Regions from separate parts of the Taylorella equigenitalis ATCC 35865 genome, predicted to be linked through region 1. Evidence: predicted binding sites of a transcription regulator. Region 1 holds the regulator's gene; each other region holds the start of a gene.
What was found. The regulator HrcA, encoded in region 1, represses chaperone genes, less so after heat shock. The targets are predictions, from matches to a motif close to TTAGCACTCNNNNNNNNNGAGTGCTAA.
Positions count from the first base shown of each region.

Region 1 (3,289 bases):
ACTGTACTTGAGCGATTTCACGTTCAATATTTTGTGAACGAGATTTTGCCTCTTCAAGTTGAGCTAGGGAATATTGCCACTTAGACCAAGCTGAACTTAGCTCATGTACCAAGGAGATGTGTCCACCTTGAGTGTCCAAAAGATTTCTTTGAGATTGGGCACGTAAAAGCAATTGATGTGCGTGCTGCCCATGAATATCAATAAGTAGCTCAGCCAATTCTTTCATCTGGGCAAGAGTTGAGGGTACACCGTTAATATACGCTTTGCTGTTTGAATTGGAGTCGATTACACGTCTAAGAATTAACTCATCGGCCTCAAAGTCCCGCTCTGTAAGCCAACTGCGAAGCTCATCATCAACTGAGAATACGGAAGAAATATCAGCCTTTGTGCAACCAGATCTAACAACCGATGCACTTGCCCTTTGACCGAGAGTCAAAAGAAGAGCATCAATAAGTATGGATTTGCCCGCACCAGTCTCTCCAGTAAAAACTGTAAAACCGTTTTTGAAGTTAATGTCTGCTCGGTCAACAATTACAAAATCGCGTATATGAAGCGATATCAGCATCCGCAGTCCTCATTGCCATCAGGCATAATATTCCAATGCAGTTTTTTACGTAATGTGGAGAAGTAGCTATAACCCACAGGATGAATAAATTGAGCTGGATGTTTTGATTTGCGCACCATGATTTTGTCGTTAACTTGAAGATTGTTCCAGCTTTGCATATCGAAGTGTACATTTGCGCCGAAACCTGAATGACTTGCATCGCAAACCGTTAGGGTAATAGCTCCTGAAGTTGGCAATACTATAGGTCTATGTGAAAGTGTTTGGGGGGCAATGGGTACGACCAAAAAAGCATCGGTCTTTGGATGCATAATAGGTCCATTAGCAGATAGAGAGTAGGCTGTAGACCCAGTTGGAGTCGATATGATAATACCGTCCGCACGCTGCCTATACATATGCACACCATCATAATCCACTGAAACTTCAATCATACCAGCTATACCAGCACGATTTAAAACTACATCATTTAATGCAATGCCAGCATGTATCTCCTCAGATCCCCTGATAATAGTACCCTCAAGAAGCGATCTTTTTTCTACCGTGAATTTACCTTCGATTACAGACTGAACTGCGGCTTTTGATTTATGTACAGGTACATCAGTAATAAAGCCCAGCCTTCCGTGGTTAATACCTAAAAGAGGCACGTGAAATGGAGCTAATGAACGGGCGGCTCCAAGCATAGTGCCATCTCCGCCAAGAACTATAGTCATATCAGCCAAGGCGCCGATTTGATCTATAGAACCGATATGAAACTCTTTTAAGCCTGTATATTTGGCTGTATCTTTTTCAATAATAACTTCAATTCCAGCATCAATTAGCTGATTAGCCAATTCACGCAAAGGCACATCCATGCCAGAATCTTGATAACGCCCAACCAAAGCAATGGTTGAAAAATGCATAAATCAACCTTATATAAGCAAAATATGATTAAATGAATTATATATTAAGCAACTAGCAAAATTGATATTAGGATATTTTTGTCCTAGGGTGTAGTAAGGTATTAAATGGATGATCGGTCTGCAGAGTTACTTACAAAATTGATTCAGGAATATATTCAAAAAGGGCAGCCAGTAGGCTCTAAGTTATTGGCTTCTTATTTTAGTCTTTCATCTGCCACTATTCGTAATGTGATGTCTGATTTGGAGAGGTTAGGACTTATTCATAGTCCACACACGTCTGCTGGTCGAATTCCAACTCCGAAGGGTTATTCATATTTCGTGAACAATTTACTCACATCAAAGCAAAACTTTTATGATAGTCATGAAGTAATTGAGGAAGCGTTTAGTGCGGCTAGCTCTTCATCATTGCCAGAGCTGATGGAGTCGGCAGCAGGTATTTTATCTAAGCTTACGCATTTTGCTGGAGTAGTAGTTGTTCCAAATCGAGAGATGCATTTTAAACATATAGAATTTATCAGGCTTTCAGGTTCTTCTGTTCTTATGATTTTAGTTTCACCTCAAGGCGAAGTGTTCAATAAAATTCTTAACGTAGATACAAATATTTCTGATAAATCTCTACATCAGGCTGCAAGCTATTTAAATAGTAATTATGCTGGATTGCCACTTTCTGAAGTAAGAGTTGAAATCTCAAATCAACTAAGCGAACTTAAAATTGATATCTCACAACTTATGCAGTCGTCGATTGATTCTGTGGGTTCTCGTTCTGAAAGTGAAGTAAAAATTTCAGGTCAGGGTAAATTATTAGATTCTGAAGATTTAGCTAGTGATTTAACAAAACTTAAAAAAACGTTCACTTTATTTGAGCAGAAATCTGAACTAGCACATATTCTTGATTTGGCTTCACATTCCCAGGGGGTACAAATTTATATTGGCGGAGAGTCCCCTTATGTGCCTTTTCAGGACTTATCTATAGTGGCATCATCATATCAGTCAAATGGTAAAATTATCGGAGCATTAGGTGTGATAGGACCTAGTCGTATGGCTTACGACAGGGTAATTCCAATAGTTGATATCACGGCCAAGTTGCTTTCAAATACGCTTAGTACTTAATTTATGGACGACAAATTCAAATATATTAAACCTGAAGGTGAGTATAAACTTAAAAGTTTTGTCGGAGTTTTGCTAGTAAATTTAGGCACACCACAAGAACCTACCGCCTCTTCAATTAGGACATACTTAAGAGAATTTCTTTCTGATAGACGTATTGTTGAACTTAACCCCGTTCTTTGGAAATTTATATTGAATGGGTTTGTATTGCCCTTTAGGCCTAAGAAAATGGTTCCTAAGTATAAGGAAATATGGGCAAAATATAACAAATCTCCGCTTCTGTACCACACTGAAAATTTAAGAGAAAATTTGGATGAGTATATGCCTAGTTTTATGTATGTAGCACATGCTATGACATATGGTGAACCTTCGATAAAAGATGCTCTTGAATATTTAAGACAAAGATTGTGTGGGGAGCGTGTTATTGTTGTGCCTTTATATCCGCAATTCTCAGCATCCACAACTGGTGCCGTATTTGATGCAGTAGCTCGCACCGTAAAGGAAATGAAGGATTTCCCTGAGCTACGATTTATTAAAAGTTATTACAGATTTCCTGAGTACATTGAATGTATAGCAAACTCTATCAAAGCGTATTGGGCAGAAAATGGTCAACCTGATAGGTTGCTTTGTAGTTTTCATGGATTACCTCAGTCTATGATAGATGCAGGGGATCCCTACTATAGTGAATGCTTACATACGGTTGAATTGATTAAAGCTGCAT
Region 1 covers NC_018108.1:1,311,082-1,314,370, reverse strand. The annotation lists gene recN (DNA repair protein RecN) at 1-565, opposite strand, end outside; gene KUI_RS06005 (NAD kinase) at 559-1,461, opposite strand; gene hrcA (heat-inducible transcriptional repressor HrcA) at 1,567-2,571, shown strand; gene hemH (ferrochelatase) at 2,575-3,289, shown strand, end outside.

Region 2 (3,289 bases), 490 kb from region 1:
TCGATACTATCCAGTAAAACTATACTAGCCTCGAGCGTAACCTCATCATTGTTTATTTTTTCTATAATTTCATCGATTGAAAATGCTTCGATTTTTGTAACCTCACCATCTTGATTCTCAAGATGCACATCATCAGGTATCAGGTAATCTGCATTAAATACTTCCTCTACCTGATAACCTTCAATAAGAGGTCTATTCATTGTAGTTATGTAATGTAAGGGAATTATTAAAGGTATCGGCTCCAAATGTAAACCCGCTTCTTCAACCGATTCACGCATTAGTGCATATTCCAGTGATTCATTTGCCGATACTAAACCTCCAACAAGTGTATCCCACTTATTAGGGTCCGTTGATTTAGTGGGTGCTCTTAGAGATAGATAAATTTTTTTCTCTCTAGTCCAAGCGTTTACGTGGACCGCTTTAGTCATAATTCCTAACTCACGTGACACAGCCCTTTCAACATGTGCAATTTCCGTCTCACCACTCCAGATGCTAAGTTGCTCGTTTCTCCAATGTTTAGCATGCCCCTTGTTTCGTAAATACTGTGCAAGTTGATTGAAATACTGACACTTATACGCAAAAAAAAGTTCTGGGTCAGCAAGACCTAAAAGCTCTTTATGCATATCAATTTTGAATTTACCCGATGAAAATTTTACGTAAGCGAAACCAATAAAATCTTCCATAATACTAGGGTGTACAAACCCTATATGGTGGTCATTAAATATTAAATCGTGCGAGCCTTCAATTGGTGGAAGACTTGCACGATCATTAAGAGATTTTTTTAGGTCTTTTAGGTCAGGAAGGTGCACAACAAGCGGACTAAGGTATATAAACCTTAAAATTATACATAATCCTCAAGGTACGAACGCATCTTTTTAATCGCAGCATTTTCAATTTGACGTATACGCTCAGCCGAAACATTATATTGAGCTGCCAGGTCATGAAGGGTGGGTTTATCCTCGCTTAACCAACGACTTTCAATAATGTGTCGTGATCTATCATCTAGCTGATCCAAAGCCGATTTTAGCCCTTGATTTTCAAGTTTATCGTGCTCCTGGGCTAACATAACGTTTTCTGGTTCATATGCCTCATCATCAGCCAAATACTGAATAGGTGCATAATCATCATCCTCATCCATCAAGGTATCAAGTGCGATATCATGCCCTGACATACGTTTTTCCATCTCAACTACGTCTTCGGGTCTTACATTTAGTTTTTTGGCAATACCAACAATATCATCGTTATCCAAAGACTTACCCTCTGGACGTAGACTATTAAGATTAAAAAATAATTTTCTTTGAGCTTTAGTAGTAGCTATCTTAACTAATCTCCAGTTACGAATAACGTACTCGTGTATCTCCGCTTTAATCCAATGCATAGCAAAGGTTACTAATCTAACACCACGAGAAACATCGAATCTTTTAACGGCTTTCATAAGACCGATATTACCCTCTTGAATAAGGTCTGCATGTGGAAGACCATAACCTAAATACTGACGGGCTACTGAAACTACTAATCGTAAGTGAGGAAGAATCAGAGCTTGAGCAGCTTTTAAATCCCCACTTTTTTGCAAACGCTCAGCATAATCTCTCTCTTGTTCTGCAGTAAGAATAGGGATTCGATTTACTTCTTGGATATACGCTTCAATCGTCCCTAAAGCACTTGGATTAATAAGATCCATCGATTTGTGCGTTTGTAAGGCAAATGATTGATTTGACATGTATTTTCCTAAAATATTTGTACTTCTGATAAACAAATTTTAGCACTCTTGATGTTAGAGTGCTAACTTTTTAAAACTAAATGTACCTAACAAGGAATGAAAATGTTTCACAGGGTTTTAAAATACTTCTAATAAAATCTAGCTAATCATTTATGCTCCTAAAAATCATTAAATTCTGGGGTTCACTGCCCTTAAGTTTCTTACAACGAATGGGTCGTTTTCTTGGTTTAGTTATATATTCAGTATCAAGAAAGAAATATGCCTTTAGAATAGATGATCATATTAATACAGCTGGTTATTACTCTAAGAGTTTTCATAAAGAGGCTACCAAGCAGATAGGAGCTATGTTTGGAGAGATCCATATATTTGGTTTAATTCTGTAAAAGCCCTTCAAAAGCTAGAACTTAAAACTCCCGAAGTACTAGAAAAACTCAAATCCAAAAAAAATCAAAGTTACTTATTTTTATCTTTGCATTTAGGTTGTTTTGAAATTGTTTCGCGGTTTTTAGCCCTGCATTTTCCTGTGGTTGTTATGTATAGACCAGCAAAAAAGGAATTTTTTGAGCCCGTACTATCTCAAGTAAGAACATCGGAAAATTTGACCTCAGTCCCTACAAATTTCACGGGTGTAAGAGAGTTTTTAAGAGCATTAAGAAGTGGTCGGTCTATAGGATTATTGCCCGATCAAGTGCCAGCAACTGCTGATGGAGTATGGGTTAAGTTTTTCGACAGAGATGCTTATACGATTACATTGCCAGGGAAATTAACAAATCAAACAGACGGACAAGTAGTCATAGTGTATGCAATTAGAAAGAAAGTGGGTGAAGGTTGGGAGATTTACTTTAAAGAAGGACCTGAATTAAAAGGATTACCCGAGACTGAGCAGGCACAATTGATAAATAATGAATTAGAAGAGGCTATAAGAAAGGCCCCTACACAATATCTTTGGAGTTATAACCGCTTTAGGGAGCCACCTTACGCACCTAATCCATCAAACGCATCATCCAAGAGCGATTCTTAATAGGGATTTCTTGCATTCTATTTAAAATATCTTCCGCATTTTCATGCTTTACTGCTATAAAGCTAACAAAGTCCGCCACATGAATTTTACCTATATCCTCAAATGGTATTTGAAGATGCTTAGTCATAGCCCCTATAAGATCAACTTTGCGTAGTTTGTCTTTTTTTCCGCCCTTAATACTAATGGTTCGCATAGGTGCGACCAGATTGCGTTTTCTTGTGTTAGAAGGAATTTTCTCCCATTTGGATTCAAGTGGAATCTGAGCGTCTATCCTATCAAACCGATACATTTCTTCAGGGGTTACTAAATTAAAAACTAAACCTCGATCACTGTGTCTACCAGTTCGTCCAATCCTATGTATGTGAGTAGGTACATTTGGTGAAAGTTCAATGTTCAAAACCGCATCTAATCCTTCAATATCAAGCCCTCGAGCAGCAACATCTGTAGCCACCAAAACGGATAAAGATTTATTGCTAAATTGAAGTAGCACATCTTCACGTTCACGTTTTTCCATTTCGCCATGCAAAAATTTTGATGATATATTTTGC
Region 2 covers NC_018108.1:65,568-68,856, forward strand. The annotation lists gene KUI_RS00335 (NUDIX hydrolase) at 1-809, opposite strand, end outside; gene rpoH (RNA polymerase sigma factor RpoH) at 842-1,720, opposite strand; gene KUI_RS08405 (hypothetical protein) at 1,930-2,103, shown strand; gene KUI_RS08410 (LpxL/LpxP family acyltransferase) at 2,190-2,741, shown strand; gene dbpA (ATP-dependent RNA helicase DbpA) at 2,704-3,289, opposite strand, start outside.
Region 2: the regulator HrcA is predicted to act here: its motif matches at 1,760-1,786, upstream of rpoH (RNA polymerase sigma factor RpoH).

Region 3 (3,289 bases), 820 kb from region 1:
CTTCCTTAAATTTTTCAGAAGAAACTCCCACGATATATGCAGTTTCAGTTTCGCTATTATTTGTCACGTCAAAATAAAGAGCAGAAAACCTATCGGAAGGGAAAAGCCTAATCCAGCATTTATTAACTTCTAAATCATTAGAAGAAATTTTAGTTACTGGAGCGTTTTTTTTTCAACGTCATTTTTTTGCTCGTGATCTTTGTGCATATCCATAGATTCATCAGTGTTAGTTTTAGTTTCTGATGCAGGAGCAGTTTCGTCTTTAGCTGGTTCTGTAGCTGTACCTGGAGGAATTGGAAGTGGAGTTACTGGAGTAGCAGCAGCCTCATCTTTTTTCATTTCGTCCTTTTTCATATCCATAGACTCGTCAGTATTAGTCTTCATTTCTGAAGATGGTGCAGCTTGGTCTTGAGCAGCTGGTGCTTCTTTAGTTTCAGCTGGTTTAACAACTTCTGTGTTCATAGACTCATCTGTGTTAGTTTTCATTTCAGAAGGTGCAGTTTGAGCAAAAGCAACTGAACCGAAAGCCAAACCTAAAGATAAAAATAGTGCTGATTTCATAAAAATCTCCTTTTTTTAAAATGTTCGAGTATTCTACTTATAAAAAATCTGAATATTTAATTATTGAAATATAGAAAAAGATTTTTTACTATCTGCAACATTGCACTAATTGAAATATCAAAATTTGATATATTTTGTAAACAAACTATAACTCGCTAGGGAGATTAAATGAAAAAATTATCTTTATTAATAGCTGGACTAGTTTTAGCATCTACACAAGTTCAGGCAGATACATTAGAAACTGTTAAAAGCCGTGGACATGTTGTGTGTGGTACTACGACTGGGTTCGCAGGTTTTTCTGCTCCAAATGATAAAGGCGAATGGGAAGGTTTAGATGTTGACCTTTGTAAGTCAATAGCTGCCGCTGTTTTTGGAGATGCATCTAAATTTAAAACCGTCCCTTTAAACTCTCAACAAAGATTTACTGCTCTTCAATCGGGTGAGATAGATATTCTTACTCGCAATACTACAGTTACTCAACAACGTGATACTGCCATCGGTCTTATGTCTCCAGGCGTTAATTTTTATGACGGTCAGGGCTTTTTAATTAAAAAGGATTTAGGCGTTAAAAGTGCAAAAGAGCTTGATGGAGCTACAGTCTGCATGCAAACTGGTACCTCAAACGAAAACACCATGGCTGACTGGGCTAGGGCTAATAAAATCACTTATAAACCAGTAGTATTTGATCAGTTTAATGAAGTGGTTAATGCGTTTGCCTCTGGTCGTTGCGATGTATTTACTACAGATGCTTCTGGATTAGCATCAATTAGAATCTCTAAATTATCTAATCCAGATGACTACGTTGTATTGCCAGAGATTATTTCTAAAGAACCTTTGGGACCTTTTGTACGTCAAAGCGATGACAAATGGTTCAATATTGTTAAATGGGTTATGCATGCTCAGTGGAATGCAGAAGAGCTTGGCATTACTAGTAAAAATGTAGATGAGCAGAAAAATTCAACAAATCCTAACGTGCAACGCCTTCTTGGTGTAACCGAAGGTAGCGGAAAAAATCTAGGCCTAAGCGAAGACTGGGCTTACCAAGTAATCAAGCAAGTGGGTAATTACGGTGAAAGTTTTGATAGAAACGTTGGAAAAGACAGTGCTCTTAAAGTTCCTCGCGGTCTAAATAAACTTTATACTGATGGTGGTCTGCACTACGGTCTTCCAATTCGTTAATTTCTAAAATTTAGGGCTCGTTAAAAATCGCCCTTGAAATTTCAGAAATAGCCCATATAATTAGCACTCATAAGCATTGAGTGCTAATTTTTTACATTGTTACTTATGAGGAGTACATTCATGGCATTACGTCCATTACAAAATTTAGTGGTTATCAAAAGAGTAGATAACAAAAAAACAACTGAATCTGGCATTATCCTAGCTGGCAGTGCAGAAGAAAAACAAGATATTGGTGAAGTAGTTGCGGTAGGTCCTGGTCGTAAATCTGAAAGTGGTCAACTTATTTCTGTAGACCTTAAAGTTGGTGATCGTGTACTTTTCGGTAAGTATGCAGGTCAAGCAGTAAAAATGGACGGTGAAGAATTACTAGTTATCCGTGACGAAGAAATTCTTGCTGTAGTTGAATAATCGAATTTTGACCCCACATTTTAATTATTAGATAAAAATTAGGAATTACTAAAATGACAGCTAAACAAGTATTTTTCGGAGATGACGCTCGTTCTCGTATCGTTCGTGGCGTTAATGTATTGGCGAATGCAGTTAAAACTACTCTTGGACCAAAAGGACGTAATGTTGTATTAGAGCGTTCATTCGGTGCACCACTTGTAACAAAAGACGGCGTTAGCGTTGCCAAAGAAATTGAACTTAAAGATAAATTTGAAAACATCGGTGCACAATTAGTGCGTGAAGTTGCTTCTAAAACTGCGGATAATGCGGGTGATGGTACTACAACTGCTACTGTTCTTGCTCAAGCTATCGTAGAGGAAGGTCTTAAATATGTAGCAGCTGGTATCAATCCTATGGATCTTAAACGCGGTATTGATAAAGCGGTTGCCGCTTCAGTTGATGAACTTCAAAAGCTTTCTCGCCCAAGTTCTACTTCAAAAGAAATTGCTCAAGTAGCTTCTATTTCAGCAAATAGCGACACATCAGTTGGTGAAATTATCGCTAATGCTATGGACAAAGTAGGTAAAGAAGGTGTTATTACTGTAGAAGACGGTAAATCACTAGAAAACGAACTAGATGTAGTAGAAGGTATGCAATTTGACCGTGGATATCTATCACCTTACTTTATTAATAACGGTGAAAAACAAATTGCTGCTTTAGATGATCCATATATCTTAATCCACGACAAAAAAATCTCTAACATTCGTGATCTTCTACCAGTTCTTGAGCAAGTAGCTAAAACTAGTCGCCCTCTTCTAATTATTGCAGAAGATGTTGAAGGTGAAGCTCTTGCAACTTTAGTAGTAAATAATATCCGTGGCATTCTTAAAACTGTTGCTGTTAAAGCTCCTGGCTTTGGTGACCGTCGCAAAGCTATGCTTGAGGATATCGCTGTATTGACTAATGGTGTTGTAATTTCTGAAGAAACAGGTATGTCTCTTGAAACTGCTACATTAGAAAATCTTGGTCAAGCTAAACGTGTTGAAGTCGGCAAAGAAAGCACTACTGTTATCGATGGTGCTGGTGCAGTGGATAAAATCGAAGAACGCGTGAACTTAATCCGTCGCCAAATCGACGAATCAACTTCTGATTATGATCGCGA
Region 3 covers NC_018108.1:395,416-398,704, reverse strand. The annotation lists gene KUI_RS01865 (copper chaperone PCu(A)C) at 1-148, opposite strand, end outside; gene KUI_RS01860 (hypothetical protein) at 154-561, opposite strand; gene KUI_RS01855 (amino acid ABC transporter substrate-binding protein) at 730-1,740, shown strand; gene KUI_RS01850 (co-chaperone GroES) at 1,861-2,148, shown strand; gene groL (chaperonin GroEL) at 2,202-3,289, shown strand, end outside.
Region 3: the regulator HrcA is predicted to act here: its motif matches at 1,801-1,827, upstream of KUI_RS01850 (co-chaperone GroES).